DNA from 4 places in the Gardnerella nova genome. Region 1 is predicted to be linked to each of the others. Evidence: riboswitches for the same ligand, from Rfam matches in the RefSeq annotation. Region 1 holds a riboswitch; each other region holds the start of a gene.
The links. A riboswitch is a leader RNA that binds a small molecule or an ion and turns the genes downstream of it on or off. The one in region 1 is predicted to bind thiamine pyrophosphate.

Region 1 (8,133 bases):
ATAAGCAGTATATAGGAAAAGTATGCTTCACGCATGGATGTTGCCGAATTGCAAAAATTTATTGCAACTTTCCTATTGCGTTCGTTGTTGCGTTTGCTGCTGTATTCGTCACTATATTCGGCAATACATTTATAGTGCGCTGAGTTGGGAAAAATATAATTTTGAAAAACAAACTGTAATAAAAAATGGAGCGGACAACGGGACTCGAACCCGCGGTCTCAACCTTGGCAAGGTTGCGCTTTACCAACTAAGCTATGTCCGCAAACAAATGAACAGTTTAGCTCATTCTTCTAATAAGTGCAAGTTGGGTATGTCGTAAGCCTTGCAGATATCCAACCGACTTCTGCAAGGCTTACTTAATATTGTGCAAAGCCTTTTTTACTGTGCACTTTGGTACTTAGTATATTTGTTTATACGTTACTTATTTTCGTCGTCGCGCTTTGGAGAAGACGGTGTTGCAGCTTTTTCAAGCACACGACCAGGGCCTGCAAGATAAGCTGCACGGCCTGCTTCAATACCGAGCTTAAATGCCTTAGCCATAAGCACAATATCTTTTGCTGTAGCAACACCAGTGTTTGCCATTACTGCAGCAGCGCCCATTTCCATAGCCTCAGCAGCTTGGCTTGGTACGCCAATACCAGCGTCAACAATAACTGGAAGATCAATCTCATCAATAATAAGCTGAATAAACTTCTTCGTTTCCAAGCCCTTATTTGAACCGATTAAAGAGCCAAGAGGCATAATTGCCGAGGCGCCCGCGTCGCGCATAGCCTTAGCAAAGTACAAATCTGGGTACATATAAGGCAAAACAGTAAAGCCTTCGTCAGCCAAAATCTTCGTTGCCTGCAACGTAGCCTCATTGTTTGGAAGCAAATATTTGCGGTCAGGAATAATCTCAAGCTTAATGAAGTTGCCGCAACCCATTTCGCGAGCAATATGAGCCGTGTTCACCGCTTCCTCTACATTTACGCAGCCGCTAGTGTTTGGCAAAATAGTCACGCCTTCCGGAATATGCTTCAAAATTCCGGCAGCCTTCTCACTGTAGCGAATTGCTACAGTAATCATTTCAGCTTTAGCGCTGTTTACTGCTGCGTCAATCAGTTCTTCAGAATACTTTCCGGAACCCAAAATGTAGCGGGAAGTGAACTTCTTACCGCCTAATTCCAAATAATCTTCATTCTCCATAATTTCCTCCATTTTTTATCCATTTCAATGCTTCCAACGCTTCTAAACTGGCAATAACTGAAACGTAAGGCAAATATAAGCCTTCTTCAGGTGAAGACTTAAAATCTCCTACTAAACACACATTACCTGCGTGCTTAACAGATACATTCTTTACGTTTCCTAAACCAGACAAGCCGGAAGCAGTAATAATAAATTTATTTGTATGATTCATGAAATAGTCAAGAACCATGGATTTTGACTCTCGATTGTCAAACGCTTCAATAAACAAGTCAGAGCGTTCGGCAATCTCATCAAGGGATTCTGGCGTAATACGTTGCACAAAAGAATTTACCTTAACGTAAGGCAAGGTTTCTTCAAGTCGGGCTTTAGTAGCTTCAACTTTATATTGTCCAACTTCACGTATCGTATAATTTTGACGGTTCAAATTTGAGTATTCAATCCTGTCAAAATCGTACAAATACAAAGTGCCGACGCCAGCGCGTGCCAACATTAAAGCAATGTTAGAACCTAATCCGCCGCAGCCAAGTATGCTAATACTTTGCTTAGCAAACAGATCACTATCTTCCGTACGTTGTCTTTGCAAGACTTTCGTGCGTATGTCATCGCTTTCCATATATCAGCCCCCTCCCATAATGCTAAACACTTCAATTTTTGTATTATCTTTAACAATAAAAGTGTCAAAATCATTACGCTTAACTAGTTCGTTGTTAACCGTTACAGCAACAAAAGTAATGTCGTAGCCTTCGCGTTTCAGTAACTCATGTAACGTTTCGCCTTCAACATATTCAACCATATCGTGGTTCAGTTTCAGCATGTTCCCTCCTTTCGGTACAGGATTATCATACTTTATGCAACGGTCTGCTATTTAGTTTTCGGCTTTGTGCAGAATGAACTTTCCCTTGAAATCTTTGGTAACGCCGTTTTCTTTACTATAGATTTCTTCGCCGCGAAGCAAAGTTCTTACCACCTGGCAGCCAATAGTGCGGCCGACGTACGGGCTGAACTTGTTACGATACTCAAGATCTTCAGCTTTCAGCACATACGGAGCATTTGGCTTAATAAAGGCAAGATCTGCGTCGTAGCCTAAGCGAATGCTTCCCTTACCCTTCAAATCAAAACGCTCGGCAGAATTTCGAGAGTTCAATGCCACAAATTGCGTCAACGACATGCCGCGCTTTTGTACAGCTTCATCGAAGAATACATCCACGTCGTTTTGAACGCTTCCAATACCGCCCCAAGCTGTGAACGCGTCGTCAGTTTGCTTCAAGCTCAAAGGAGCTGGAGAGTGATCGGATACGATGAAGTTAATAGAGCCGTCAAAGACCTTTTTCCACAAGCCATTTTGATTTTCCTTATCGCGAATTGGTGGAGTGCACTTAGCAATATTGCCGATTTCGTCGAGTTCGGACGTGTCGAAATAAAGGTAATGGTTGCAAGTTTCGCAGCTCACATCTACGCCGTTTTTGCGAGCGTTAGCAACAGCTTGAGCACCTTCTGGAGAAGAAACGTGCACAATATGGATTCTGCAGCCGGTTTCCTTAGCAAAAATGCAAGCGCGTTCAATCGCTTCAACCTCAGTGAAAACAGGTCTGGTGGCCACAAATTCAGAAAGCTTGCGTGCTCCCATTTGATGAGCTTTCTTTCCAAGCTGGTCTGTAATAGGAGCGTTTTCGCAGTGCATAATCAAAATTTTGCCGGTTTTTGCAATCTGCTGCATGCCGGTGTAGAGGGAATAATCGTCGCAATTATACAAATCAACTTGCAAATCCTTGTCGCCAGTAGTGCCGAGGAACGCTTTGTAATTAACGACACCCTGCTTATCTTGCTCGCATATTCCGCCATTGAGGTTTTGTGGTTCCAAGCCACCAGTTTGACCAACATCAACCTTGAGCTTTCCATCGGCTTCTTCAAGCACTGCTTCAAATGACTTTCCATCGGTAGTTGCAGGAATCTGATTGCAAGGCATCTGCAACATAGTAGTGATGCCGCCCTTTGCGCCTGCGGAAGTGGCAGTTACGAAACCTTCCCAATCGTCACGCACTCCGCCGCCAGGAGCGTTAATATGAACGTGAGAGTCAACTTTTCCAGGAACAACTATTAAGCCGGTTGCGTCAATAGTTTTATCGGCTGTAAAGTTGCTTCCAAAAGCAGCAAACTTGCCGTCTTTAATTGCTATATCGGCTTTGGTGGCTTCATTATCGAATACCACTAAACCGTTAGTAATAACTACATCGTAGTTCATATTATTTCCTTTCTTTCGCCGTGGTTGGCTGAAAAATTTTATTAGTTTTGTGATTTGTCAATTTTTAGTTCTTTGATTTTTCTGATTTTGGTAATTTTGGCAGCGTTGGCAGTTTTGACAACAATATTTGCATTACGAAACCTGCTACACATCCCACAATCCAAGAGATTTGTGTAAGAGGAGCAACAGCAGGAATAAGCTGTCCGGAAAGTGCAAATATGAGGCCAAAAATTGTGGCGATATAAGATTTCCAATTCGTGCCCGCGTAAGCAGATGTTACGCAAGTTGAATCTTTCGTATCGTAATACAATTGGTCAAGATCTATTTTGCAATGTTTCACAATGTAATAATCTGCAAGTAACACGCCTGCAATAGGTCCTAAAAGCATGCCGATAAGATTTAAGAAACCCGTAATATTTGCCATGAATTTCCAAGGCATCAAAACAGTACTTATTACCGCTGCCACAATTACGCCGCGCTTATAATTCACAAATCGCGGAAGTAAAGCAGTTAGCTGGTATGCTGCAGGAACAATATTTCCAGTAGCATTCGTGCATACGGTGGTGAGCAGTAGCAGGATTGTAGCAACGGCAATAGCGGCAAGATTATCCCACTTATTAATAATTACTAGCACGTCTGTAATCGTTTGCTTATAAATTATTGAGCCGCCGACCAGAATCACTACGCTGGTAAAAGCAAATAGTGCGTAACTAAGCAGGAAACTAGCAATTTGGCCTTTAACTTGCGCAATAGTAGATTTCGCATTCTGCGTGAAATCAGCTATGGAAACAGCTGGAGCAGCCCATACTCCCAGTACGGAATTGACCACCATCATCATAAATAGTCCAAGACCGTAATGTGTTGGAGATTGAACTGCCGGATGGTACTGCATAATTGCCATAAGTCCGCCAGCTCCACTTATAGCCCACGCGCTCATGCAACCAAAAACGACGTAAATAAGCGGGCTTAGTACGACAGTAAGCTTATTAAGCGCACCTCCGCCTCCCAAGCCGATAGCAAGATTCAGCAACCAGAATAGGAGAAAAGCGACAATAATAGGCATATTCTTGCCAACTAAAGGTATGTTGCTGCCAAAAGTTAGGAATCCTGGCCAAATTTTACCGACGAGAATTTCTAAAGCCTTCGCACCAATATACGTTTGTATGCCATACCAGCAGATTGCGGCTACAACTCCCCTAAGAAATCCCGGTAATTGAGCACCGGACTTACCGTACGTTGCGCGCAAGTGCATGGAAAACGGTATGCCATACTTAGAGCCCACTACACCGTTTGCGGCCATCACGATTGCCGTAAGAACAGCTCCGAGCATAATGCCGAGCATTATTAGCATTGGCGAGTAACCCATGAGCAAAAACGCGCCCACTGCCGCATAATTTGGAATGTTATGAACTGATTGCATCCATAATGTGCAGAAATTCAGCGCGCTCATATTGCGTTTTTTCTGCGGTTTCGGCAGCAAATCCTCGTTAGTGTAGCCGCGCTCGCGATAACATTCCAATTGCTGAATGCTTACTGGCTCGTCTTGTAGCAGCGTTGTACTACTTTGCATGTGCACCTCCTTACTGTCTAGTAATGTCTTTAACTTTTGTACGTTTCGTATTTCTGTACGTTTTGTACGTTTCGTACGTTTCGTATTTCCGTACGTTTCGTACGTTTCTTGAAAGAAAGAATCGCAACTTTGCTCAAAAATAAAAAAAGATACGAAAGGATATCGTACCCGTGGTGGTGCGCCCCTTCGTATCAGCCTCTTATTAGTGAATAAGTGTTGTACTCTTCATTCGATATTTACTTTTCTTCACTACGATTCTGGTAGTAAAGTTCGCCTCTTATTTCTAATTTTCGTATGCCATACTGTGCAAGGCGTCGCGTAAGAGCTTTACGCCGTGAACAGCATCCTGAGGATCTGTGTATTCTTCAGGAGCGTGGCTAATACCGTCTTTAGAAGGGACGAAAATCATTCCGGACTTTACAAAAGGCGCAAAAATTTGCGTATCTTGACCAGCTCCAGAGTGCATTATTCTATATTCGTAACCGTTCTTTTCTGCTTGGTTGGTGAGTAGCTGAATAATATCGTTGTGCAAAGGTGTAGGATCGTCAGACATCCATTTATCAATTGTTGCCGTAATGCCATAAGACTCAGCAGTCTGGTGAATATCTTCATCAAGCTCTTGAAGGAATTGATCAAGAAAAGCTTTGTCAGTGTGACGGCAGTTCATTGAAAATGTGACTTCGCCTGGAACGATGTTTACCTGATTTGGAATCACGTTGATGCGGCCAAAGGTGAGTACGAGAGGGTCTCCCGCTTCTTTTGCTTTGTCAAGATTTTTGGCAACGATGTGAGACATGCAATCTACGGCATCGTGCCTGTAACGCATCATAGTTGTTCCAGCATGGTTTTGCACACCCTTAAGGTGAATATCCCAACGATGCTGACCTGCAATGCTAGTGATAATGCCGAGATCCTCATGATTGCTGTAAAGCGTTGGTCCTTGCTCAATATGAAGTTCGATCCACGCTTCAAGATTTGCAAATTGAGGCTCGGTAGTTTGATAGTTGAATCCAGCTTCGCGCATCGCGGTTTCAAAAGGAACGCCGTTGCTGTCACAAATATGCTCTACATCCTCTTTTTTAGCGAGTCCGAAAAAGTTTTTGGATCCCCAAAAAACGTAAGGGAAACGTGAACCTTCTTCTTCTGCTAAGCAAATAATGCGAAGACTTTTCTTTGGCTTTCCGTATCGAGTAAGCAAATTTTTCACTGCTAGGTAAGCTGCAACGATGCCGAGTTGGCCGTCAAAACGACCGCCTCTTGAAACAGTATCGATATGTGATCCACACGCTATTACGCTTTCAGGCTTTTCGCTTCCTTTAACAGTGGCAATTAAGTTACCTACTGAATCAAATTCCACGGTCATGCCAAGTTTTTCAAAACGTTGACTGAGAGCAAAAAGCGCCTGTTTCCAAGATTTAGTGTAAAGCGGGCGTGTAACTCCTGGCTCCCCTGGCTTTTCTGTGAATCCTGCGAGCCAACTTATAGCAGATTCGATATTTTCAGCACTAATGCTGCTATCTATCATTGCGCAGTTTTCCTCCTTAAGTGGTGCAGTATTTTTACCCAAAACTTTTACCCAAAGTGATATTGAGTAATATATTTCGTTTTGTATTTGTGTTTGTATTTTGTTTTGTTTTTGTTTTGTTTTTTTAGTAGATACTTGTGTAATTGCCGCCACTTTGCCGCAACTTACGATATCACGAAAATTCGTGATAGAAAGAAATCACTTACTGTAATTGCTCCCTACGCATGTCTTAACAAAACAGGTTCAAAGGGTGTTTCTCAACTGTTGCCAGTACCCCTGCAATTTTCACTTGTACGTGGATGAGTATAGCACGATATTAAACGAACGCAAAATGAACATCTTTATGTGTGTTTTTGTGAAAGAATGTGGTTATAGGCCAAAGAATGGGTGATTGCTATTTAAAAACAAAAAAACGCAGTGCTACTAACACTGCGTGCCTATTGTGGGTGATATAGGAATCGAACCTATGACCCCTTCCGTGTGAAGGAAGTGCGCTAGCCGCTGCGCCAATCACCCAAAATCTTTTTAATTATGCGTGAAAGGCAATCCTTTCGAGTGGGCGATACAAGGTTCGAACTTGTGACCCCTTCCGTGTCAGGGAAGTGCGCTACCACTGCGCCAACCGCCCGGTTGTGTATTAAGCTTACCGCTTAATCGAGGTGGGTACGAGAGTCGAACTCATCTATACGGCTTTGCAGGCCGCTGCCTAACCGCTTGGCTAACCCACCGTAAGGTCGAATAACTCATCGGACCTAGAGCGGACAACGGGACTCGAACCCGCGGTCTCAACCTTGGCAAGGTTGCGCTTTACCAACTAAGCTATGTCCGCAATGCTTTCTTGCTAACTATGTCAGCGCCGAAGCACGAGTAACTACTATACCCGAAATATTCTCAAATGCAAGCCCTCGCCTATTTTGGCGTGTCGTTTGGTGCTGTTTGCGCGCTGGATGGCGGTTTGTTTCTGACATGTTTTGCTTATTACCATTACTTTCTCAGTTGGTTGACTGAGTTAGTAACAATGTTTTGCTTACTACTGTTACTTTTTCAGTTGGTTAGCTGAGTTTTTAGCGGTGTTGAAGAACTTGGCTTATGCCCACGAATATTCACCAGCTTAGCTTTACGGACTCTTTCTGATTACCCTACATTATGTATTAATTTTTTTAAATTAAATAATTTAGTAAATAAGATTATATATGATACAATGATGGAACAAATGGATTGGGAGTACTCGGTCGGCGAAAGCTCTAGGCATCATGCCTAGAGCTTTTTGCTTTTTATTCTCGCTTAATCAATAAGGTTCCTTTTCTGGATAAACTTTTACTCCATAACCTTTAATTTCTCCATCTCTAGACCTCCTGATTTTATTTATCAATATGTCATACGCTCTATTAGATTGCGTAGGATGCAAATAACGTATGCCAATAGGTCTAGCAACTAGATCAGCTAACTGAAGACCTTGCAAATTAGCAGATTTACTTATGCAATTAAAATCAAACATTCCTTTAATGCCGCAAATATTAGAAGAATCTATAAAGCTATTAAAAGCCTTTTCAAGATTAGAATCCTCTTTCTTACCACGACTTTCAAAAATGATAGGAATTGTTTTACCAA
Region 2 (8,133 bases), 140 kb from region 1:
CATTATTTCTGTTGAAGTTTTGTGAATCTTAAACGCTGCCTTTATTACAATCCGATATTTTCGTTACTCTTGTGTAAAGAAAATATCGGATTTTTGCGTAAAACCGACAATTTATTTACGACGGTGTATAGAAATTGTCGGAATCTCGCCAAATAGCGATAGAAACTTTACAGTCGTGTAAAGAAAGTAACGGTTTAGTAGTAAATAAAAAAGCGAGTTTTGCAGTAAACGAACATTTACTACAGAACTCGCTTTATCTAAATTAACCTTCTTCGATTATTATTTGTTGCAAGTATTATTTATTAAATCGCGATTGCGTTACTTCGCATATATGCGTTTTGAGCTTGCGATTCCGCACTTACGATTCCGCACTTACGATTCTGCACACACGCAAGCGCCCACGCTACGCAATCACACGCGCTACTCTTTCACGCTTTGGTACAACGACGAACCAGATTCCTGGAACTTCTTGCTCATCTCTTTCATACCGTCGGCAATTGCCTGGCTACGCGCTTCCTCAACAAGCTGTTCCTGTTGAGCGGCGCCGCCAAAACGCTTACGAATATTCTGAGAAATAGCCATGGAGCAGAACTTTGGTCCGCACATCGAGCAGAAGTGCGCCATTTTTGCAGGCTCTGCAGGAAGCGTTTCGTCGTGGAATGCGATTGCAGTATCCGGATCGTAGCTTAAGTTAAACTGATCTAACCAACGGAACTCAAAGCGCGCCTTACTAATAGCGTTATCGCGATCCATAGCATGCGGATGATGCTTAGCAAGATCAGCCGCGTGGCAAGCAATCTTATACGCAATCACGCCCTGCTTCACGTCATCCTTATTCGGCAATCCCAAATGCTCTTTAGGAGTTACGTAGCAAAGCATTGCAGTACCGTAGCGTGCAATCTCTACGCCGCCAATTGCGGAAGTAATATGATCATAGCCCGGGGCAGTATCGGTAGTTAAAGGACCAAGCGTATAGAATGGAGCGTTCTGGCAAATCGCCTTTTCCATCTCAATATTCATGCGCACAGTGTCGAATGGCACGTGTCCTGGACCTTCAATCATTACTTGCACATCATGTTGCCAAGCAATCTTCGTAAGCTCGCCAAGCGTCATAAGCTCGGAAAGCTGAGCTGCGTCGTTAGCATCAGCCAAGCTACCTGGACGCAAACCGTCACCCAAAGAGAAAGCAACATCATACTTTGCGAAAATCTCGCATAACTCTTCAAAGTGCGTGTAAAGGAAACTTTCTTGATGATGCTGTAGGCACCACTCTGCCATAATCGAGCCGCCGCGTGACACAATACCTGTTACGCGGTTTGCGGTAAGCGGCACGTAGCGAAGTAGCACGCCAGCGTGAATAGTCATGTAGTCAACGCCCTGCTCGCACTGCTCAATAACCGTGTCTCGGAACAGCTCCCAGCTAAGCTTAGAAGCATCATCCTCAACCTTTTCCAAAGCCTGGTACATTGGTACGGTTCCAATTGGCACAGGGGAGTTACGTAAAATCCATTCGCGAGTCGTGTGAATATCGTTACCGGTGGAAAGATCCATCACGGTATCAGCACCCCACTTCGTGGCCCACGTAAGCTTTTCTACTTCTTCGTCGATAGACGACGTAACAGCAGAATTGCCCATGTTTGCGTTGAGCTTCGTTAAGAAGCGAGAACCAATAATCATAGGTTCAGCTTCCGGATGGTTAATATTGCAAGGAATTACAGCGCGTCCGGCTGCAACTTCTTCGCGAACCAGCTCCACGTCACAATTTTCGCGAGTAGCAACATATTGCATTTCTGGAGTTACGATTCCGTGGCGAGCGTACCACATTTGCGTAATCGGATGATCCGCACCCTTCATTGGCTTATGCGTGCGACCACGCCATTCCTTAGAAGCCTTACCGCGCTTAATAGCGCGCTTGCCATCGTCTTGGAGATTACGCCTGCGTCCTTCATACTCTACAACATCACCGCGGTCGCGAATCCAATCGAGACGAAGTGGAGCTAAACCTTCTTTAGGATCGCACTTTGGACCTTCCGTATTGTAGTCCTTAAAAGGCGGGTTAGGTCCCACGCCTGGAGTATCCGAAAGCTTAATTTCCGTGTACGGAACCTCCAAATCGTAGGAACCGTACTCGTATTCAAAATGAACAGGAGTTGTTTTGCGAATATGCGCCTTGTCTCGCTGAGTGCAACCGCGAGCCGCAATATCAACACGTTGTTGCTTAGCTAATTTTGCTGCATCTTTTGCTTCTTTAGCGTTAATAAACGTCGGCTTCTTTTCTTCAGATGGTTTTGAAGACTTTTCTTCTGTATTTTCCGCTACGATTACGCGTTTAGCGTAACCATGTTTTACTTCACCCCGTACAGCTTTCCAACGTTCAACAAATTCACGCATAGTGGATTCTGGTGTTTCTGAAGCATAAAGCGGCTCGGAAACGAAGAAGCCCGCAGCTTTAGTTCCTGCGATCATAGACACATCGTCAAGTTGCGTTTTGCCACCAACCAAAACCGGAAAATCACTCGCAGAGCAAATCGTATTAATTTTTGCTTCGTCAAGCGTAGTATGATTTGCTTCCAATTCGTAGGAGGCAGTAGTATTTTCGCATCCTTCTTCAGGATTGTGCATGGCAGTTACGCAAATATAATCAATGCAACCATCCGGAAGCTCATTAATAACTTTGACTAAACTTTCGGTTTCAACAGACAAGCCAATAATAGCGTCCTCTCCAAGCAAAGCACGTGCTTCTCGAGGTTCCATATCGCTTTGGGCAAGGTGAATGCCGTCAACTTTGATACTTTGATTTCTAGCTTGCCAAGCAACGTCAACTCGCTCGTCAATAACAAACGTTACGGAATCGCACTTATTGTTATCTTCAATAATTTGAGCGATATCGCGAGCAATAGTTGTAATTTCCTTAGCGTTTTCATTGTTGCAATGCAGGCGAACAAGTGTCGCTCCAGCGCGTAAAGCGTCGTCAACAATATCTGTAAGTGGTCGATTATTACAAGCTTGTGGGTCTGCAATAAAGCAGGCGTTTATATTGAATTGGTCACGCATCGAGGCATACGGATAATTCGAGGTCATATGAGAATCATTGCTCCCTACGTTGTATTAACTAACAGGTTCTAAGGGTCAGGTTTTCGCCTATCTCAGCCTTCTTACGAAAGCTCCCCTGCAAAAAATGAATCGTTGGCTAGTTTACACGATTATATGACCTTAACAAGTTACGGTATGTTGTGAAATTCAGCGCTCGTGGTGATTAATGTAGCTGGAAATAAAATCTCCCAAACTTTGCACGATTTGCACGAGAATAATGCAGAGTACCACGGCCACAGCCATTACATCGTACTGGTAACGCTGGTAGCCGTAACGAATAGCAATATCGCCAAGACCGCCTGCGCCTACGGTTCCAGCCATTGCGGAGAAACCAAAAAGCGTAATAAAGGTAAGAGCAGCTCCACGAATAAGCGAAGGTAACGCTTCCCACAACAATACTTTGCGCACAATCTGCAATTTACTAGCGCCAAAGCTTTGTGCGGCCTCAATTAAGCTTCCGTCAACTTCTGCCAACGACTGTTCGACAATACGAGCAACGAATGGGGCAGCGGTAACAACCAGCGGCACAATAGCACCCGGAACACCAAGGGAAGTGCCAACAATCAGGCGAGTGAACGGAATTAAAGCTACGAGCAAAATAATAAATGGTATCGAACGCACAATATTAACTATCCAACCAAGAACAGCATTCAACGGCGCATTTGGGCAAATACCTTTCTTGCCGGAAGTAATCAGCAACACGCCAATAGGAAGGCCAATAACGTATGCCAACACTGTTGCGATTGAAGTCATAACTAAAGTATCGAGCACGCCTTCAACCAGCAAATCACCGTATTCGCTCGTAAATTGTGTAACAGCTTCCAACATATTATTTCACCTCATTCGTAAGCGTATGAGCAGCAGCAGGCTTTTTACGATGATTTTCTTGCTTTTCGTCTGCAATAAGCGTGCGCAAAATATCACTTTGTGGATTCGCAAATAATTCTGTGGTATCGCCTAACTCCACAATATGACCGCCGTCAATCATCGCGACGCGATCGCAAATATTTCGAGCTACAGCAAGAGAGTGCGTAATAATAACTAGCGTTACGTTAAGCTCACGGTTAATTCGGCGCAATAAGTCGAGGATTTGCGCAGTAGTAGTGGAGTCAAGTGCGCTAGTTGCTTCATCACACAGCATAATTGACGGATTGTTGGCTAATGCTCGAGCGATAGCAACACGCTGCTGCTGACCGCCGGAAAGTTGGATTGGGTAGCGGTTGGCGAGATCCTTCAAACCAACTAAATCAAGCAAATAGTGTGCGCGCTTTTCACGTTCCGCCTTGTCAACATGGTTAAGCTCAAGTGGAAATGTGACGTTTTGCAATACTGTACGCTGCTGGAAAAGACTAAAGTTTTGGAAAATCATGCCAATATTGGCACGCACCTGAGCAAGTTCACGATCTTTTACTCCGGTAATATCTTTGCCATCAATCACAATGCTGCCGGAAGTAGGTCGTTCAAGCAGATTCATGCAACGCACTAATGAAGATTTTCCCGCGCCTGAAGAGCCGAGAATACCAAATACTTCGCCCGGCTCAATGGTGAGATTAATGTCGTGTAATGCTTCATGTGCGTCGCTACCTTTGCCGTAGCTTTTATGAAGATGTTCAATCTGAATCATGCTGTTCCTTAACAGATATGCTTCCTCGACGATGTATATGTTACGTATACTACACGTCAACGCTGAATCAACGTTGAACTTAACGCTGAATCCAAACTGTGCAATACGACATAACTTAATGTGCGCCTATAAAATAATGCCGCAAGGTATACACGATGCGGCATTAATGGCTACAAGGTAAGTGTAGATTTAGAACACAGGCAGTACCGCACCCTTATACGTTTTCGTAATATAATCGCGAACTGCACTCGTCTTCAAAGCCTTAAGTAACGCCTTAATCTTGGCGAGTTTTTCCGAACCCTTTTTCACTACAATAATATTTTCGTAAGTTTTAGCGGCAATGCCACCAACCTTTTCTGAAGTAAGCGGATCTTTAATTGGGTTAAAACCAGCCTGAATAGCATAGTTGCCGTTCATAGCAGCAAGATCCACATCCTTAATGGCTGTAGGAACTGTAGCTGCCTCAAGCTCCTTAAACTTCAAATTCTTTGGATTACTCGTAATATCTTTCACGGTAGCGTTAACGTCTTTTGGATTCTTCAACTTGAGCAAACCCGCATCCTGAAGCAACAGAAGTGCGCGAGCTTCGTTCGTTGGATCATTTGGTACGGCAACGGTTGCACCATCAGCTAAAGCCTTAATCGTCTTAGTCTTTCCTGGGTACAATCCGAAAGGCTCAAAATGAATTCCGCCTATCGAAATAAGATGCGTTCCCTTTTCCTTGTTGAAGTTATCGAGATAAGGCAAGTGCTGGTAGTAGTTTGCGTCAACTTCACCTTCTTCAGTAGCGGTGTTTGGTTGCACGTAATCGGTAAATTCCTTAACTACCAGCTTGTAACCCTCTTTTTGCAAAATCGGTTTCACAACCTTATTGAGAATTTCCGCGTGTGGAGTAGGAGTTGCAGCGATAGTAATGGTGGTGTCGTTCTGCTTGGCTGCGTTTTTGTTAGCACTTCCGCATCCGCTCAAAGCAAAGGTTGTCAGTGCTGCCAGTGCAGTGAGTGAAGCAATAACTTTAATGTTGCGCATGGTTCCTACTCCTTTTTGTGAAATTCGTTGAAAGTTAATCCCCTTCGCGAGTAACGAATTATCAATATAGGCGAGAAAAATTAATAATTCTACACTTTGCTTATTAGTATTATTTATGACGTGTTAGTAATGCGCGGGTTGTCGGCAAAGTTCGCGAAAAAATAAGTAAAATAAGTAAAATAAGTGTTGTAACAAAGTAGTGCAGTGTGTTGTTGAGTTGCGTAGTTTCAGATATTGCGTTTGCTGTTTCGTTTGCTGTTACGTTTGCTGTTGCGTCCGCTATTACGCCCAGCTATTACACTATAAAATATGAGTTTTTTGCGATTGGCTTTAGCACAGGTAGATACCTGCGTGGGGAATATTGACAACAACGTTGCGAAAGTAGTGCAATATACGGCGCGAGCACAGCAGTCGGGCGCTCGCGTAGTCGTGTTTCCTGAAATGACTTTAACTGGTTACCCTATTGAAGATCTTGCGTTGCGCGGCACATTTCGTACCGCTGCTCAGCAGGCAGTAGATACTCTTGCGGCTCGACTTGTGAATGAAGGCTTGGGGGAGCTTTACGTAGTAGTTGGAACGGTAGGTTTTGACGAGTCATCTGGGAAGCCACGCAACCGACTACTTGTATTGCATGAAGGTAAGTCCGTTTTGCAATACGATAAACATTTTTTGCCAAACTATGGCGTTTTTGACGAGTTTCGTATTTTCTCTTCCGGAAACAAGTGCGAAATTTTGGAAGTTGACGGATTGCGTTTAGGTTTCGCAATCTGTGAAGATATTTGGCAAGACGGTGGTCCTGTAGCTAAACTCGCAAAACTTGGAATTAACGCGTTAATCACCATGAATGGCTCCCCATACGAGGAGGGTAAAACGCATGTGCGGCTTAATTTAGCCCAAAAGCGCGCGGCTGAAGTTAATGCGCCTGTTGTATACGTGAACCAAGTTGGCGGTCAGGATGATTTAGTATTCGACGGCGGAAGTTTTGTTGTAGATGCGGACGGAACTTTGCTTGAGCGCTCGCCAATGTTTGCTGAAGATTTGTCTTTTGTAGATTTTGATAGCTCGATTAAAAAGCAGAAAGTTTCGAGTATTGCGCCAAAACTTGATGCGGATGAGGAAGTGTATTGCGCGTGCGTTGTGGGACTTCGAGATTATATGCGCAAGAACGGTTTTAAGGGTGTGTGCTTAGGTCTTTCTGGCGGTATTGATTCAGCTCTTGTGGCAACCATGGCAGCGGACGCGTGTGGGGGAGCAAACGTGTATGGCATTTCTATGCCAAGCATGTACTCGTCGGACGGTTCTAAAGATGACGCGCGCGATTTAGCAGAGCGCATTGGTGCGCATTACGATGTGCAACCTATTGAACCACTTTTCAATGCTTTCCAATCGCAACTTTCCTTAGAAGGAGTTGCTGCGGAGAACTTGCAGGCTCGCGTACGTGGCGTAATCGTAATGGCTTACTCGAATTCGCGCGGAGTTTTGGCGCTCGCAACCGGCAATAAGTCAGAGCTTGCTTGCGGATATTCAACTATATACGGCGATGCAGTAGGAGGGTATGCTCCTATTAAGGATTTGCTTAAGACGCGCGTGTGGGCGCTTTCTCGTTGGAGGAATCGTGCTGCAGGCGATGGGGTTGGCGTCGGCATGTTGTCAATTGTCGGTTTTGAAGATTCTGCGAAAGTAGAAGCTCCGCAAGATGGTGTATTAATTCCGGTTAATTCTATTATTAAGCCGCCTAGTGCGGAGTTGCGTCCGGGGCAGAAGGATTCGGATTCTTTGCCTGAGTACGAGTTGCTCGATCGCGTTTTGCAGGCTCATATTGAGCTTGCGCATGGTAGAGCTGATTTGCTTGCTGACGGTTTTGATGCTCATACGGTTGATACTGTTATGCGTTTGGTTGATCGCGCTGAATGGAAGCGCAGGCAGTATCCGCTCGGTCCAAAAGTAAGTGCTATTGCGTTTGGTAGGGATCGCAGAATGCCGGTTACCACCGCTTTTCGTGAATAATTGCGTTAAGTAAAGTTGTGATACGAAGAAGCGTCAGTTTGTTATTTTGCAGACTGGCGCTTTATTTTAAGTAAGGAATGCTTCTAAAATGTGACGCAATTCACTCTTAATTTTGTGAAACACGACGTGTACTGTTGCGTTCATGTTTTACCATAGTTAAGTAAGGCAGCGTGAAGATGCGTTGCGATTATAAAAGGAGTTTAAAAATGACATCAGTTGATGCTTCCGTTCTCAGTGACGAGGATCTTCGCACCAAGGCTTGGGACGGTTTCACTGACGGCAATTGGAAAAAAGATATTGACGTTCGTGACTTCATCGTAAAGAACTACACTCCATACGAAGGTGACGAAAGCTTCTTAGCTAATGCTACTGAGAAGACG
Region 3 (8,133 bases), 660 kb from region 1:
TGGTGCCGCAGGAGTGATAGTTGGCGCTTCACTCGCTTTCGGAACAGCGCCTGCGATGGCTGCGGAAACAAACGCTCTTGATTCTCACTCTTCAGCGGAAAAGCAACAGTCTGCGGAAGATATTTATGATTTCGATGTAGACGCCATTGGTAATCAGTCTGACACAGATGCAACTGACAATCAGTCCGGCAAAGAATCTCAAGACTTAGACTTATTCAATGATGATTTAGATTTAAGCGATTTGAATTTGACGGAAGATGAAGACAATGCACAAAACGCAAGCCAAAGTACCGCCAGCGATGAAACTAAATCAAACGAAGAAAAGCAATCTATTAAAGAAGACAGGGCAGGCGAAGAAAAGAAGCCTAACGAAGTAGACTTTTCCAAGTCAATGCCAAATATTTACGGTTGGGCAACTCCAAACAATACTTTTGACACTAATCTTGCAAAGCAAGAAGTTGTGTATCACCTTCCAAAGCCAGAAGATGGCAAGAAGATTGTGCGCGTTGTGATTTTGCCAGATTCGAGAGATGGCATTAATACTGATGAGGAAGCTGCATATAAGAACTTAATTGAGTATGATTCTGAACGCGTAGACGATATGCATCAGACGTATTCTGGAATTTATGAGTTCAAGAAGAATCCTGACGGCAGTGCAGATTTGATTATGAAGCAGCCGTTTAGGGATGCAGGAATTAAAACAGGCCAAGGTTATTGCGCAAACCGCTCAATCTTCCTTTACTATAACGAAGGTGATTTGCAGCACAACGCAACATCTAACAACTTCCGTACCGCAACGCTTGTGCCGCCAAAGGTCGCAAAGTCAATCGTATTAAAGTACAACGAGCGCCTTTCTGCAGATACTGTGCGCAAAATGCTTCACGAAGCAGTGAACCTTCCAACTGATCACAAAGCTGGCAACGACGTAGACAATATGAGCGTTGCTGACCAGCTTGTTTCACAAAGTAAGTCAGGGGGTGTTGGCTTGCGTGTTGACGAGAATACTGTGAACAACACTCCAGATACAGTCGATGCAAAAATTCCTGAAAGCATGGGCGCATACGACGACGACATGTTCTCCAAAATCAACACTAAAAATGGCGACGACTACGCACTTGGTTCGAACACTCTTAATACCTACATGGTGACGGATCTTGGCATAAAGTCCCCAGCAATACCGCTTACTGTAGTTCGTTACGACGATCGCATCGAAAAGTTGGAAGTAGAAAATCCAAATAATCTTACTGCTGACGACAGGAATGCTATTGCAAAGCGCGTTGCTGAAAAGAATCATATTGACGCAAGTAAAGTCAGCGTAGACAGCGAAGGTAACGCTACAATCAACTTCGATAATCTATTCCAGCAAAACCAGCCTGTTATTAGCAAAGATATGCTGGTTATGAAGAAGCGCTTGCACTTGCAAGATGGAGATATTGAGCTACCTTCTGGTGAAAACGCTGTGCCTGTTTATAATCCGATTGCATATTCTAAGGATGATGTTGCTCGAATTAAGCAAGCTATTTTCGACGCGAATAAGAACAACAGTAAGCTCGGTCTTACTAGCGTGGATCAGATTACTCTTGAGTATCTTAAGGGTAATCTTACGAAAACCGGTAAATCTAATCAGGATATTTCAAACGGACGGGGCGAAAACACTATTACCGTTAAGATTAGTACAGACAAAGCTGTTGGTTCGTTTAAGTCGGATATTCAAAATAGTAAGATTACGCGTTCTGTTGATTTGCGTAAAGATTACGACGTGAAATTCGACAAAACAAAGCTCGATGGCCGCGACAGTGACGAAGGCTTGGAGTGGAGTGAAGATCACAAGACGCTTATTTATCGTTACGATTCTTCGCTCGGAAGCGAGTTTAATACTAACGATCTGATTAGGATGCTCAAAGCAACCCCTAAGGGAGATTTAGCTTCTAAAGGCTTGCGAAACCTCGATGGCTCCGACCGCTTTAACTTTAGTCGTGAAGGCACAGGCGGTAAGCGTGTATATTCTCACGTTAATTTCTTCATGGATGAAAACGGTGAGCCAACTGGTGTTCTCGATATACTTTCTCAAACTCCAAAGGGCCTTAATGAGCCAGGTCTTGCTGTAGCAAATTCTGGAGAAAAGATGAGCGAGTCCGAGTCAAAGGCTGGAAAGTACAGCTTTGACAAAGATAGCGAGTCTGTAACAGTTGCAGCAAAGGAAGGAAAAGTATATAAGGCGCGTTTGTTCGTGGATCCTTACCATCCGTATTACTACATGTATGTATATGACAAAGGTAAGAACGTTTACAATACGTCTAAAGCAATTAATATTCTGTTCGTTCCTCAAACAAAGAACAAGAAGCAGGACTTAATCGCTTCCGTTGACAAGAACAAGACTTTGCCGGATGGAACTCCTACGGATCCAACGTATTACAACGCTACTCCGGAGCTTCAGAAAGCTTACGACGACGCATTAGAAGAAGCTAGGAAAGTATCTGAAGAAGCTCAAAAGAAGAGCGACGAAGATATTAAGAAGAATCCGGAACTTCAGGCGAAAATTGATAACGTTACGCTTAAGCTCGATAAAGCTCGTAAGGATCTTGACGGTGATCCAACCGATAAGAATCCTTTGCAAGAGTCCGTTAAGGAGCATGGTGACGACGCTAATAGCGGAACGCAAGCAACCGACAAATACAAGAATTTGGACGGTGAATCGTTTAAGACTCCTGAAGGCAAGCCGGATGATGCTAAGAATGCGAAAGCTAAAGAAGCTAAGAAAGCTTACGACGATGCTTTAGCAGAAGCGCAAAAGCTGGTAGCAAATCCTAACGCTACACAAAAGCAAGTTGATGCAGCAAGAGATACTCTCGATAAGGCTCGCAAAGCTCTTGACGAATTCGCAACAGACAAAGACAAGCTTAACGAATCAGTCAATACTAATAGCGGAATTGATACGGGCACTACGGATGACCATTCTGATGCTGATCCTCGCTACCAGAACGCTACTGAAGACGAGCGTAAAGCTTACGACGATGCCGTAAATAAGGCTGCGGAATTAGCTAAAGATCCTAACGCAACGCAGACTGACTCTGATACTGCAGCGGATAAGCTTAAGGAAGCAAAGGAAGCGCTCGATAAGCGCGAAACCAACAAGAAGCTTCTTGACGCTCAAGTACAGCAGAGTCACGATAACGACAAAGCTGACGATCTTGAATCTGCAAGCGTGTTCTACCGCAACGCTAAGAAGCTTAAGGATGGCGAAAGCTTAAATGGAGTCGATAAGGATACTGCGTTAGGATACGCGGACGCTTACGACAAGGCGCTTGAAAACGCTAATAACGTTCTTAAGGATCCAAAGGCAACGCAAAAACAAGTTGACGAAGCGCTTGATAAGCTCAAGGAAGCAGAAGACGACTTGCATAAGCTTTCTAGCGATCCGACGGATATTACTAAGACTGTTGCAGACAACTTTGCCGGCAATAAGCTTCCTGCGTACTTCAACGCTAAAGATAAGGCGAATGCTGGGGATAAGGATGCTGCTCAAGCATTCAAGGATTACAACGAAGCTTACGAAAAAGCAAAAGCTATTAAGAATAAGCTTGCTGATGATCCTCACGCCAATATTGATACGAGGGAGATTGAGGCTGCAAAGAAAGCTCTTGACAAAGCTCGCGAAGTAATCGAAAAGTACAATACCGACGCTACTAAGCTTAAGGCTTCAGTAGATGACGATAAAGCTACGCAAGATGATCCTGCGTACGCAAACGTTTCGGACGAAAATGCTTCTGACGAAGCAAAGCAAGCAAAGAAAGCCTACGACGACGCGCTTGAAGAAGCTAAGAAAGTACTCGGAAATAAGTTAGATAAAGACGTTGACGAAAACGGAAAGGTAATACCTAACGATAAGAAGAATACGGATAAGAAAGTCGACGACAAGGACTTCCTTGACGGCGTACAAAAGCATGCTGATGGTCGCGCTTTGCAAAGCGATGTTGACAAAGCTTTGGAGGATCTCGATAAAGCTCGCAAGGATTTGCAAAAGTACGCAACTAAGACGGATGCTTTGAAGAAGTCGATTGACACTGATTCGGACACTAAGAAAGGTCCTTCTTACAAGAACTCTTCTGACAAAGGTTACACGAATGATAAAACTAAGGTAACTGATAATTCTAAGACGCCTGCAAAGAAGGCGTACGACGATGCGTTAGAAGAAGCAAAGAAAGTTGCGAACGATCCTAAGGCTACGCAAAAGCAAGTCGACGAAGTTAAGAAAAAGTTGGATGAAGCTCGCAAGAAGATACAAGACGAGTACAAAACCGACATCACTAAGCTCGACGACTCCACAAAGATAGACAGCACGAAGGATCCTGCATACAAAAACGCTGCTGACCCTAATGCTTCTGAAGATGCTCAAAAAGCAAAGCATGAGTACGACAAGGCGTTAGCAAAAGCTCGTGAGCTCATCGCAAAGCACAACGGCAAAGATGTGCCTCTCAGTGAAAAACCAACGCAAGCACAAATCGACGACGCTCTGAAGAGGTTGCAGAAAGCGCGCGAAGATTTGCAAAAGTACGCTACAAGAACGAAGGAATTGCGTGACGAAGCCGGGAAAGACGGCGACTTCACCAAGACAACTGAATTCCAGAACGCAGTTGATCGTGCGGGAGACAATGAAAACCCGGATGTAGCGGCGTACAAGAAGGCGTTGGATGAAGCTAATCGCTTGTTGAACGACCCGAATGCTACGCAGAAGCAAGTCGACGAAGCGTTGCGCAAGTTGAAGCATGCCAAGGATCTTATTGCTGATAAGTATAAGACCGTCTTGGATGATTTGCAGCGAGCATACGACAAGGATGAGCCGTTTAGCAAGACGCTTGAGTACACGAATGCGTTGAACGCAGGAGACAATAACGGGAACAACCCGGATGTGGCGGCGTACAAGAAGGCGTTGGATGAAGCTAAGCGCGTGCTGAACGACCCGAATGCAACCCAAAAGCAAGTTGACGACGCGTTAAGCAAGCTGAGGGAAACAAGAGACCTAATTGCAAAGAAGTACAAGACCAATAAGGAAGAGCTGCAGAAGGAATATGACAAGGATGGATCCTTCACAGCTTCGCCAGAATTCAATGGTGCGTTAGTATCTATTGGTTTAGACGGCGAAGAAAATCCGGACTTGGCGGCGTACAAGAGTGCATTGACTGAAGCTAAGCGCGTGCTGAACGATCCGAAGGCTACCCAAAAGCAGGTTGATGATGCGTTGCGAAAGCTTAAGGAAGCAAGGCAGCGAATTATTGACAACTACAACAGTGGTGACGATTTTGACTTCGACGGCCTTGGTGATTTGGGTGACTTTGGCGACGATAGTGACGCGAACGAAAATGGCTACGGCAATTATAACGGTGGCGGCAATTATAGTGGCGGCAGCTATAGCGGCGTCTATAATAACGGTTCTGCTAATGGGTTCGGAACAAGCACCGTTGGAAGAGTAGAAACCGTTGACAAATCTGCTCTGAAGGTTGAAGTAGATAATTCCGTGAGCACTATCGGCAACGGCGAAAATGCATACACGCATTCGTATGTCACTGTTGCTAATACGCCGGAAGCCAAGAACTACCAGAACGCGCTCGACCACGCTAAGCAGGTGCTTTCTGACCCTAACGCCACACAAGCTCAGGTTGACGAAGCACTTAACGCTTTGCGAAACGCAAAGGATGCTCTGTCAAAGCGGCTTGCTGGCAACGAAGGAAAGTCTAACGGTGGCAAGATTGCGGATACCGGTGCAAACATCTCGGCATTCGCAGGTCTTGCTGCGACCCTTGCTGGATTAGGTATTGCAGGTTTCGTAGTGCGACGTCGCAAGAATCGCAAATAAGCGTTAGTTACTTTATGTAATTAACATTGCAGCCAACGTGCTGGTGTGAACTTTCTCCCATGAGTTCACGCCGGCACGTTTTTTATTAGTGTAATTAGTGTGGTAGGTAATTAAACGTAATTAATACGAAATTAAACAAATAAAGCCCTATTTTTTATGATAATTAGCGCCTGTTCTTCATAAAAGTGTTAAAATTTTGCATTAGTTGCGATGTGAAAAGTCAGCAATGTCGTTTCCATTTTGCAGCTGCGTGATATAAATTTACAAAATTAAATTCGCGAAAATTGCTGGCTATTTTCAAAGCAAGTATGCATACGTGCGTGAAAGTGCTGTAAAAGGCCGCAATATTTTGCTGTAAGTGCATAGTTTGAAACACAAACTATGCTCCCGGGAGCTTGTTCTATACAGGCTGAGAGGGCGGAAGCCGACCGGAAACCTGATGCGGGTAATGCCGCCGTAGGGAAGGAGTATATATGCGAAATATTCGTATTATTGGTGCAGGTATTATCGGTTTAGCAACAGCGTGGAGACTTACGGAAGCTGGCGTAAAAGTCAGTATTATTGATCCGGATCCAGTTTCGGGTGCTTCTCACCATGCTGCCGGCATGTTGGCGCCTACCGCAGAAATGCAATATCAGCAAGAAGCGTTGTATCCACTTATGTTCGAGTCTGCAACCATGTATAAGGAATTGGTTGATTCGGTTGCAAAGTACACCGATAAGCCAACCGGCTACTTAGAGTGCGGCTCTTACGTAATTGGCGGCGACGCTGCAGATAACGAGCACGTAAACGAGTTGCTAAACTTGCAGCATCGTTACGGCCGTAGAGCTGAGCATATTTCTGTTAGTAAGCTTCGTGAAATTGAGCCTGCTCTTTCGCCAACTATTGCTGGCGCTGTAAGCGTGCCGGACGACCATCAAATCAATCCTCGTCTTTTCACTGCAGCTATGATTGATGCACTTGAAAAGCGCGGTGTTGTTATTGAGCGTCGCGCTTCGACTCCAGATGATTTAGGACCGGACACAGTTTTGGCATCCGGCTTGGGTGCTAAGGATATGCTTCCGCAGCTTAAGCTTCGCGCTGTGTGGGGCGATATGATTCGCATGACTATTCCAGAGCCTCTGCGCCCAATTTTGAGCTCTGTGGTTCGTGGTTTTGTGCATGACCGTCCAGTTTATTTGGTCCCTCGCGCTAAGGAAACAGGCGAGCTTGTGCTCGGCGCTACTTCTCGCGAAGACGACCGCGATATTCCAAAGGTTGGCGGCGTGCTCGACTTGCTTCGCGATGCTGCAAGCGTGCTTCCTGGCATTCAGGAATGCTCGATTACTGAGGTTACCGCTGGCGGCCGCCCTGGAACTCCAGACGATTTGCCGTTCATTGGTATTGATCCTAAGACGCATACTACGATTTCCACTGGCTACTTCCGTCACGGTATTTTGCTCACCGCTTTGGGTTCTTCTTTGACTACAAAGCTTGTGCTTGAGCAAGAGTTGACTGAGAAGGAAAAGGGCTTCTTGGAAAGCTGCGATCCTGCTCGCTTCTAGTTACGCAAGTTTCTAGTAAACGTTTCTAGTAACGCAATTTTAATAGACGTTAATAAAGGTTGAATTATGCAAATCGTCGTCAATGGTGAAACTATTGAAGTTCAAGATGGGCTAACTGTTTCTGAGCTTATTGCTCAGCGTTACGGTTCTGACGCTGGTCCTGGCATAGCTGTTGCAATTGGCGACGATGTGCTTTCACGCAATCAGTGGGCGTCGACTGTGATCTGCGATGGTAATCAAATTGAGATTCTCAGCGCAGTTCAAGGCGGCTGACGTTTACAAAATATTAAATTTTAAATAAAAGGCTTAAAATGGCAGAAAATAATTCTGAAAATAATGCAGAAGAAAGTGTCGATACTTGGCAGCTTTGCGGCAAAACTTTACACTCAAGGCTTTTGCTTGGCACTGGCGGCATGACGAGCATTGACATTATGGAAAAGACGCTTGTAGCTTCGGGTGCGGAAGTGGCAACTGTTGCTTTGCGTCGTCACGCAAAGACTGGCGTAGATATTTACGGAATGCTTCAGCGCCATAATATTAACGTTTTGCCAAATACTGCAGGATGCAAGACAGCGCATGACGCTGTGCTCACGGCAAAAATGGCTCGTGAATCTCTTGGAACCGACTGGATCAAGCTCGAAGTTATTGCAGACGACGATACTTTGCTTCCAGATACTCGCGAAGTGTTGCTTGCTGCAGAAAAGCTGGTTGAGGAAGGCTTTGACGTACTGTGCT
Region 4 (8,133 bases), 460 kb from region 1:
TACTTCGCACGTAACAAATCACTGTTCTTGCGCATAGCAGACGCCAACTGCTGCACCCAATCCCACACCTTCGCAAACGCTTGCACATGAGGATTGTGAGGAGCCATAGTCTTAAGCAACGACAGCACTGTTACCTGCAGCAACGTTGAATGTTCGCCATCGGACGCTCCGTCGCCATCCGCATATCGTATGGCTTGCACAAAGCACAACATGTAGCAAGCGTCCAAAGAAAGAGTATGCAAATCCCCGCTATTATCGCCAGCGTTACTAATATTGCTATCTTCAACAAGACGATTGTCAACAAGCACTTGCGAAGCCGCCGACCGCTCGCGCGCAGCAACAAGCAACTTTGCTCGCACATCATCCCACAACTGCATAAGGCTAAGCAAAGGGGAACTTTGGGCGAGCGCATCAGACTCGATCACAGCCGCCAAAGAAGCCAACGAACGCAACAAAGCCTCAACCGTACCCAACTTCGCAGGAATCTCAGCGCCAGTGTTATTAAGCAATCCCATATCCGCGCAATGCACACTAGCCAACGGACTTTCCATAATCAGATTCACGCGAGAACGCACCCACAAAGCCAAACTAGACAAATTTGCGGAAGTTGCGGAAGTTGCGGAAGTTGCGGAAGTTGCGGAAGTTGCGGAACTTTCTGGACGTAGCAAATCGCCCGCATTATTACCAACACTTAAACGCGAAACAATCCCACTCATCCCACGCTGAACAGCATACGCAAGCTCCATCAACGCAAACAAGCCCTGCACAAAAGGCTCGTCTTTCAAAGGGCGAGTTACCAACGAGTAGCGCACAGGAACGCCATCCTGCCTCAACTGCTCACCAAAAAGACGCACTGTAGCATTGTCGTGCGCAATCAACGCCATATCACTCCACCGACGACGATTCACCATATGCTCACGCTTGATATGCCAAAGCACGGCATCCAATTCCTCGCGCTGCGAACGATATAACGCAGTGCAAACAGTACCATCATCGTCAAGAGTGTTAGAAGATTGTGCCGAATTATTGAGCTGTTTCAGCGACACAACCGGAAGCGTGCCGGCAAAAATTGGCGTTTTCCAAGGGCGATTAGGAAGCGCAACATCCGTACTATGCTGCGACGTAAGCGAAAGTGAAACGCGCGCCGAAAGAATATCGCGCATCGTCGGAGCTGAAAGTTGCGAAGACGGCTGAGGAGAAGATTGTTGCGTTGGGTTTAGCTGGCTTGTTGGGTTTAGCTGGCTTGTTGGGTTTAGCTGGTTTGTTGGGTTCAGCTGATTTGTTGGGTTCAGCTGGCCTGACTTATCCAGCTGACTCAACGTATATTCAGCCGCACGCAACGGCCCTTCCACAGCTACAGTAACACTATAATCCGGATACGCTCCCCTAAAAGCCTGCACCGATTCATCCGGATTTGCCAACAGCACCACGCGAGTGCCAAGCGAAACCAAGGTTTCCACAAAACTCAAGCCAGCAAGCGTAATATCCTGAAAATCATCAACCACCAAAAGAACCGGCATCTCCGCAGACTGTTGCAAATATTGAGCAGCCTTCACACCCTCAACCAACAGCTGCGAAGTGTCGAGACGAAACGAACCAGCATAAGCAGAAGCCAACGCCTCACGATATTGCGCACGAAGCGCAAAAGCAAGCCGCCACTGCGTACGACGACGATCAAGCAACACGCGCACTTGCGGCATAGTCGACGAAGATATAGTTGACGAAGATACAGTCGACGAAGATACAGTCGACGAAGATATATTTGACGCAGATACAGTCGACTCCACGGAATCCAATGCCGCAAAAACCGCTTGCTCACTAGCCGCGTCGCCAACCCCAAGCTCATCAAGTCGCGCAATCATATCGCGCAACTGGTGCATAAAAGCATTACTGATCTCAAGCTGCGAATTGACCGTTGCGTAAGTCGAAGATACGGAAGTTGCGGAAGCTGCAGAAGCTGCAGAAGTTACGGAAGTTGCGGAAACGTTCGCACCATCTTCGCCACCACACGTCAAAGTACCAACCCACGAAGGCGTGCCAAAATACTCTTGCAACAGCGCACAAACTGCACAATCTCCATTATCCCCACGCTCAACATGCTGCACATGCGAACGCACCACTTTACGAAGCAGCGCATCCTGCTCAGCACCGTTGAGCAGCTTCGGAGCAGGCTTATGCTGCGACTTGCAGTACGCGGAAATAATACGAAACGCTAACGAAGCCAACGTGCCAACCGGACGCGACTGTCGGCTCACACCAAGTTCGCGAATAATACTAGCGTCAATACTCGCAGCAAGCGTACGATTCTGCACAACCATCGCCGTCACGCGCTGAGGCCAGCGGCGACAACCCGCAACAGCCGCGCGCACAGCAAAACTCGTTTTGCCAGTATTAGGAGCGCCATACACCAGCATAGCGCGCGTTTCCTGACCTTGAGCATTGCGCAAAGTGCCATCAAATAACGCTTGAAGCGCAGTATTTTCACACATACGCCCAATTCTAGCAACGAGGCAATAGTGGGAAGGAAGTCGACGCTAATTTCGTAGCGTATTTCGCAACGTATTTCGTAACGTGGGAAACGCTAATTTCGTAACGTGCTAATTTTGCAAAATTGCGCGAGCGCGAGCATCCTTAAGCGCCAAAAACACGCGGCCGACACCAATAAAAATCAGCGTAAACACAATAAGCAAATACAGCACGCCCACACCGAGCGTCGTGGCGTTAAAAGTCTGCGGCGCGAAACCAAACCAGCCAGCAGGAGCACCATAATTAAGGAAATTGTAAGGCGCGCGCATGGCATGCACACCCCAGCGGACGCCAACGCACTCGCTTAACATCACGGCATAAGCCACGTACAGCAGCGGCGGCACAGTTGCAACATACAAATGGGCGCGCGTGGAGCGGAAGCGGTAATCAAACAGCACAAAATCAGCAATCGCAAGAAGTGGGGCGATTGCGTGCACGCAAAGGCTACTGCAGCCGTTATTCATGTACGCGCCAACGAAGCCGAGCTTATTCGTTGGAGCGAGGAAGCAAAGGTACAGCGTAAAGGTGACGGCAATGGCAATAGTCACCATGAATTTGAAAACGTACCAGGCGTTGGATTTTGTATCGAACCAGGCGTCGGCTTGAGTCGCAGAGGCTTGGGCTGCGGAAGTTGCGGAACTGCGGGCGCGCGCAAAAGCGACGGAATCCAACGCAAACGAGCCAACCATAGCTACGCACACCGCGAGATTGGAAAGGTTAGTGAAATATGTAAGCGACATCCAACCTTCCCAGGAAGCCGCCATGCCATAAACGGACGCGACTATTGCAATTGCGCGGATTGCAGTGCGCGAGGCATATTCGTGATTGGTGAGTGGGGTTTGTTGCTTTAGCGCGGAATCGTTCGTCATGTTATCTCGCTTTCGTAACTTTAATCACTTATTTTTTACCATACTCATACTTACACATCGGAAAGGGAAAATCTGTAGAAGAAATTGCAAAAATGCGGCGCACTTTTTGTAGATACGTTCAAACGCCGGGAAATCTCCCGCAAATGTTCCATAATTACGCAAATCCAGCAACATTTGCCGGAGAAAAAACTCCCGCAAATGTTCCAAAAATTGACCAAAACGCTCGCGCGGATTGCGACGCGCTCGCTACGAAACTCGCGTTGGAAGTCCCCCGGACTTCCAACTTAAGCGAGTTTCCGCTCCGAGTTGCCTTCGCGCGCTAAATCGCAGCGCTCAGGCAGGTCGTCGCGCAAACGCCGGGAATTCTCCGGCAAATGTTCCATAAAAGCGACAGTCCCTTTACAGCGCTGTACAGAAAATAACGGAATCTCGCCAAAAAACGACAGTCCCTTTACAACGTTGTAAAGAAACTAACGAAATCTCCCTAAAAAGTGACAGTCACTATACAACGTTGTAAAGAAACTAACGAAATCTCCCCAAAAAGCGACAGTCCCTATACAGCGTTGTAAAGAAACTAACGCACGCTAAATCGCAGCGCAGAAGAAAGTAAGTCACGAACAAAAGATATAGTCGAAGGATGGTTCGGAGTGCGCAATCGCCGCAAAATCGCGGACGGCGCTGAGATTACATCCGCAGAACCTGATCTAGATAGTGCTAGCGAAGGGAAACATTATGACAAAAGATAACGCCCCAGAAACCAATAACTGCAACGAAGCAAACGCAACCAACGCAACCAAAGTCGACACCTGCTTCTCCGCGCGCGCCCGCCGCCGCATGTTCCTTGCCGACGTGCGCCAATGCGTCGAACGCGTGCGCGCAACGCAGCCACTCACCCACTGCATCACGAACGTAATCGTGCAAGACATCACCGCCAACGCGCTGCTCGCCGCAGGAGCCTCACCGATTATGGTCACCGACCCGGAAGAAGCGCGCGAACTCACCCAAATCGCCACCGGCGTGCTCATCAACGTCGGCACATTCCACCAGCCGGAAACTTCCGAATACATGCGCGCCGCCGTTGAAGGCTGCGAAAAAGCCGATACCCCATGGGTGCTTGACCCGGTTGGCATTGGCGTGCCGGCGCTCGCCCCACGCACGCGCTTTATCCACGAAATCGTTAAGCACCACCCTACCGTAATTCGCGCGAACGCTTCCGAAATCATGGCGCTCGCCGGCAAGGAAAGCAACGGCAAGGGCGTTGATTCACACGATAGCGTGAACGACGCGCTTCAGGCCGCGCGCGAATTGGCTAAAAAGTACGGCTCAGTAGTGGCAGTTTCCGGCGAAAAGGATGCGATTTACGGTCACGGCTGCTTGGCTCGCGTAACAGGCGGCCACGCAGCTATGACTAAAGTCGTTGGAACCGGTTGCGCTTTGGGAGCGTTGGTTGCAGCGTACGTTGGAGCAAACCCGGAGCGCCCGCTCGCCGCAACTGTTGCTGCGCACGTGCACGCCGCCGCCGCTGGAACTTGGGCCGCCCGCCAAACCACGGCTCCCGGCACATTCCGCACGCTGTGGATGGACGCGCTTTCAACGCTGAGCGTAGACGACATGCTTGAGCTTACTAATATTGAGTTTACTGTGGAACCTGTGGATTGGACGCTGTACTTGGTTACGGATCCGCGCATGGGAAATCGTCCGGAAGAAGAAGTGGCCGTGGAGTCGATTGAGGGCGGCGTTACGGTTGTGCAGTTGCGCGACAAGTATTCCGACGACGCTGAGATTGCGGCTAAGGCTAAGAAGTTGCGTCACGCGCTTATTGATTCCGGACACGGCGATGTGCCCGTGTTTATTGACGATCATGTTGATTGCGCGGCTCGGCTTGGTTTTAACTTGCATATTGGGCAGAAGGATACGCCGTTTGTTGAGGCGCGAAAGGCGATGCCGGCTGAGTGGATGGTGGGGCTTTCGTGCGCGCGCCCGGATTTGATGGAGAAAGCGTACCGCGAGTGCAAGGAAAGTGACGTACCTCTGCCGGATGTGATTGGTATTGGCGCTGCTTTTGAAACGCATACGAAAGCGCACGATGTGCCGCCACTGGGAGTTGAGGGCGTGAATGAGGTTGCGAAAGTTGCGCACACGATGGGCGTGAAAACGTTGGCAATTGGCGGAATTCACGAGAACACAGTGTTCCCTATTCGAGGTCTTGAGATTGACGGCGTGTGCACTGTGTCGGCGCTTATGTGCGCTGAGGATGCGGCTAAAGTTGCGCGCGAGCTTAAGCGCGCGATTGCTGAGTAAAGCGCGATTGCTTGTAGTGCGAGCGCTTTTGTGGAACAGTTGCGCGACGACCTGCTTGAGCGCTGCGATTTAGCGCGCGAAGGCAACTCGGAGCGTGAGCTTGCTCAAGTTGAAAGCACGGTGTGCTTTCAACGCAAGCGAGGTCTGCCTTCGTCTCGATTGACGAAGGCAGGGCAGATTAGTGTGGTTGTTCATTGGGAATTTGGCTGTGTTTTGTGAGTGCTGCCAACTGCACGCGGGTCCGAAGAACGTGATTAAGAGACCCTAACGCAGCACGCGATCTGCGCGCGTGTCCGAAGAACGTGATTAAGAGACCCTAACGCAGCACTCCGACTGCACCAGTGTCCCAAAACAAGCAAAATGAGACACTCGCGCAGTACTACGACTGCACGCGGGTCCGAAGAACAGGATTAAGAGACACTCGCGCAGTACTCCGACTGCACGCGGGTCCGAAAAACAGGATTAAGAGACACTCACGCTGCATGCAAACTGCACGAGTAACGAAAAAAACGGTGACGTTCGCACAGCGCGACGACCTGCTTTCGCACTTTGAGCGTAGCGCGCGAAGGCAACTCGGAGCGGAAACTCGCTTAAGTTGGAAGTCCGGGGGACTTCCAACGCGAGTTTCGTAGCGAGCGCGTCGCAATCCGCGCGAGCGTTTTGGTCAATTTATGGAACATTTGCGGGAGTTTTTTCTCCGGCATTTGTTGCTGAATTTGCGTAATTATGGAACATTTGCGGGAAAAACTCCGGAGAATGTTACAAAAACAGCCAACGCTCGCGCAGCGCTTTGACCGAGCTTGAAATCATTGGGATTTCAAGCTCGGTCAAAGCGCGCGAAAGCAACTCGGAGCATTAACGCAATGCTCGATGAGCTTGATTAAAGAAATCGTACTCGTACACGCACGATGTCATATACGCCTGCGCCGCAAGCACGCGCTGCTTCGGCGACGCCTCCTCAAAAGCCTGCTCTACGCACTCAATTGCCGTACGAACGCACGCGTCGAAACCTTCCGAAGAATACATCTCAATCCACTCATAGTACGGATTTCCTGGCTTAAGCGCCTCAGCGAGCACGTGACCAACTTCCTCATACAGCCAGTAGCACGGAAGCACGCTGGCAACCGCCACCACATAATCCTCGCCCAACGTCGAAGCGAGCAAGTGATTCACGTAAGCCAGCGTCACAGGCGAGCACACCGGTCGCATCGGCTGACCCGTCTTCTTAAACCAGCCGCGATGCAGCTCAGACTCAGCCTCAATACACTCCGCGGAGCTAGACGACCAGTGCACGCGCGCCTTGTCATCGTGCGCTTTGGCTCCACAAGCCGCCAAAGCCCTAGAGTAGCGCTTCAAATATTCCGCATCCTGGTTCAGATAAAAGTCGAACAAATCCTCGTCAAGAGAACCGTCGCCAAGCGCCTGAACGAACGGCATGCGCACAATGTTGTTATCGACGTCAGCACTCGCCTTCCACAACGCCTCAGTCCACGGTCCAGCCGCAGCAATCCACGGCTTACGAGCCTCAGTGCGCGCAGGCGCAACGCAAGTTTGCGGATTCGTACCGTCCAACTCTCGCACGTCAACCTTCATAAACTCCCAAGGAGTTGCCGAAGAATCAAGCTCCATCCTATACTGACGCGCCGCGTGATTCACCGGACCATGGCCCTTCCCAACGTGCAAATCTTCACCGTGCGCAATCGCCTCGTTAAGCCAATGCGTGGTCCAAGCCAACGCCTCCGCAACGGTTGCGTGATCCTCGAGTTTTTTACCTTCGCGAAGCGCCAAACCGACGCGAGCTGCCAGCGACGACGACAGCGAGCAGCCAGTTCCGTGAGTCGTGGCGGTGTCGACGCGTGGAGAAGGCACGTGAATTTCGGTGCCGTCCGGGAATACCGCCGTGTTTCCAGCGTCCGTACCGGTTAAGTGTCCGCCTTTCACGATTACCACGGTGTTGTTGTCGGCAGCCCAGCGGCGAGCCTGCGCGCACGCTTCAGCAAAGTTGGTGGCCGGCTGCTGCTCGCACAATACGGCAAGTTCGGGAATATTTGGGGTAATAATATCCGCTTTTGCTGCAAATTCGCGCAATGTTTCCTCGGCTGATTGTTCGAGTAGACGGTCGCCAGAAGTGGCTACCATCACCGGGTCGAGCACGATAACCGGCACAGGGTGCGACGCGAGCCAGTCGCGCACGAGTTCGATATATGGTTTGTCGCCGAGCATGCCGAGTTTAACAGCGTCAATTTGTACGTCGTCGAATACGGCTTCGAGTTGTGCGCGTAGGAATGAGGTTGGCGGAGTGTAGACTTCGCGCACGCCGCACGTGTTTTGAGCGACCAGATTGGTGGTTACGCACATGCCGAAGCCGTGGGATGCCATGATTGATTTGAGATCGGCTTGGATGCCGGCGCCGCCAGTTGGGTCCGTGCCGGCAATG

Region 2: it holds a riboswitch for thiamine pyrophosphate, as region 1 does, so the genes downstream of both, thiC (phosphomethylpyrimidine synthase ThiC) here and HXT56_RS02685 (hydantoinase/carbamoylase family amidase) in region 1, are expected to answer to the same signal.
Region 3: it holds a riboswitch for thiamine pyrophosphate, as region 1 does, so the genes downstream of both, thiO (glycine oxidase ThiO) here and HXT56_RS02685 (hydantoinase/carbamoylase family amidase) in region 1, are expected to answer to the same signal.
Region 4: it holds a riboswitch for thiamine pyrophosphate, as region 1 does, so the genes downstream of both, thiM (hydroxyethylthiazole kinase) here and HXT56_RS02685 (hydantoinase/carbamoylase family amidase) in region 1, are expected to answer to the same signal.

The regions. Positions count from the first base shown of each region.
Region 1 is NZ_CP058369.1:635,385-643,517, reverse strand. Features, by position in the region: tRNA gene HXT56_RS02715 (tRNA-Gly) at 187-262, opposite strand; gene HXT56_RS02710 (thiazole synthase) at 418-1,185, opposite strand; gene thiF (sulfur carrier protein ThiS adenylyltransferase ThiF) at 1,175-1,798, opposite strand; gene thiS (sulfur carrier protein ThiS) at 1,802-1,999, opposite strand; gene allB (allantoinase AllB) at 2,051-3,427, opposite strand; gene allW (allantoin permease) at 3,492-4,997, opposite strand; gene HXT56_RS02685 (hydantoinase/carbamoylase family amidase) at 5,281-6,522, opposite strand; TPP riboswitch at 6,721-6,810, opposite strand; tRNA gene HXT56_RS02680 (tRNA-Val) at 6,966-7,038, opposite strand; tRNA gene HXT56_RS02675 (tRNA-Val) at 7,079-7,150, opposite strand; tRNA gene HXT56_RS02670 (tRNA-Cys) at 7,180-7,250, opposite strand; tRNA gene HXT56_RS02665 (tRNA-Gly) at 7,279-7,351, opposite strand; gene HXT56_RS02660 (DUF3800 domain-containing protein) at 7,811-8,133, opposite strand, start outside.
Region 2 is NZ_CP058369.1:772,126-780,258, reverse strand. Features, by position in the region: gene HXT56_RS03250 (peptidylprolyl isomerase) at 1-25, shown strand, start outside; gene thiC (phosphomethylpyrimidine synthase ThiC) at 421-3,081, opposite strand; TPP riboswitch at 3,079-3,181, opposite strand; gene HXT56_RS03240 (methionine ABC transporter permease) at 3,241-3,921, opposite strand; gene HXT56_RS03235 (methionine ABC transporter ATP-binding protein) at 3,923-4,717, opposite strand; gene HXT56_RS03230 (MetQ/NlpA family ABC transporter substrate-binding protein) at 4,907-5,746, opposite strand; gene HXT56_RS03225 (NAD+ synthase) at 6,056-7,753, shown strand; gene pflB (formate C-acetyltransferase) at 7,960-8,133, shown strand, end outside.
Region 3 is NZ_CP058369.1:1,295,836-1,303,968, reverse strand. Features, by position in the region: gene HXT56_RS05090 (peptidase) at 1-5,854, shown strand, start outside; TPP riboswitch at 6,232-6,336, shown strand; gene thiO (glycine oxidase ThiO) at 6,328-7,398, shown strand; gene thiS (sulfur carrier protein ThiS) at 7,465-7,671, shown strand; gene HXT56_RS05075 (thiazole synthase) at 7,710-8,133, shown strand, end outside.
Region 4 is NZ_CP058369.1:1,090,427-1,098,559, forward strand. Features, by position in the region: gene HXT56_RS04430 (PD-(D/E)XK nuclease family protein) at 1-2,489, opposite strand, end outside; gene HXT56_RS04435 (hypothetical protein) at 2,598-3,395, opposite strand; gene HXT56_RS04440 (hypothetical protein) at 3,539-3,718, shown strand; TPP riboswitch at 4,029-4,138, shown strand; gene thiM (hydroxyethylthiazole kinase) at 4,128-5,696, shown strand; gene HXT56_RS04450 (hypothetical protein) at 5,727-5,915, shown strand; gene HXT56_RS04455 (bifunctional hydroxymethylpyrimidine kinase/phosphomethylpyrimidine kinase) at 6,552-8,133, opposite strand, start outside.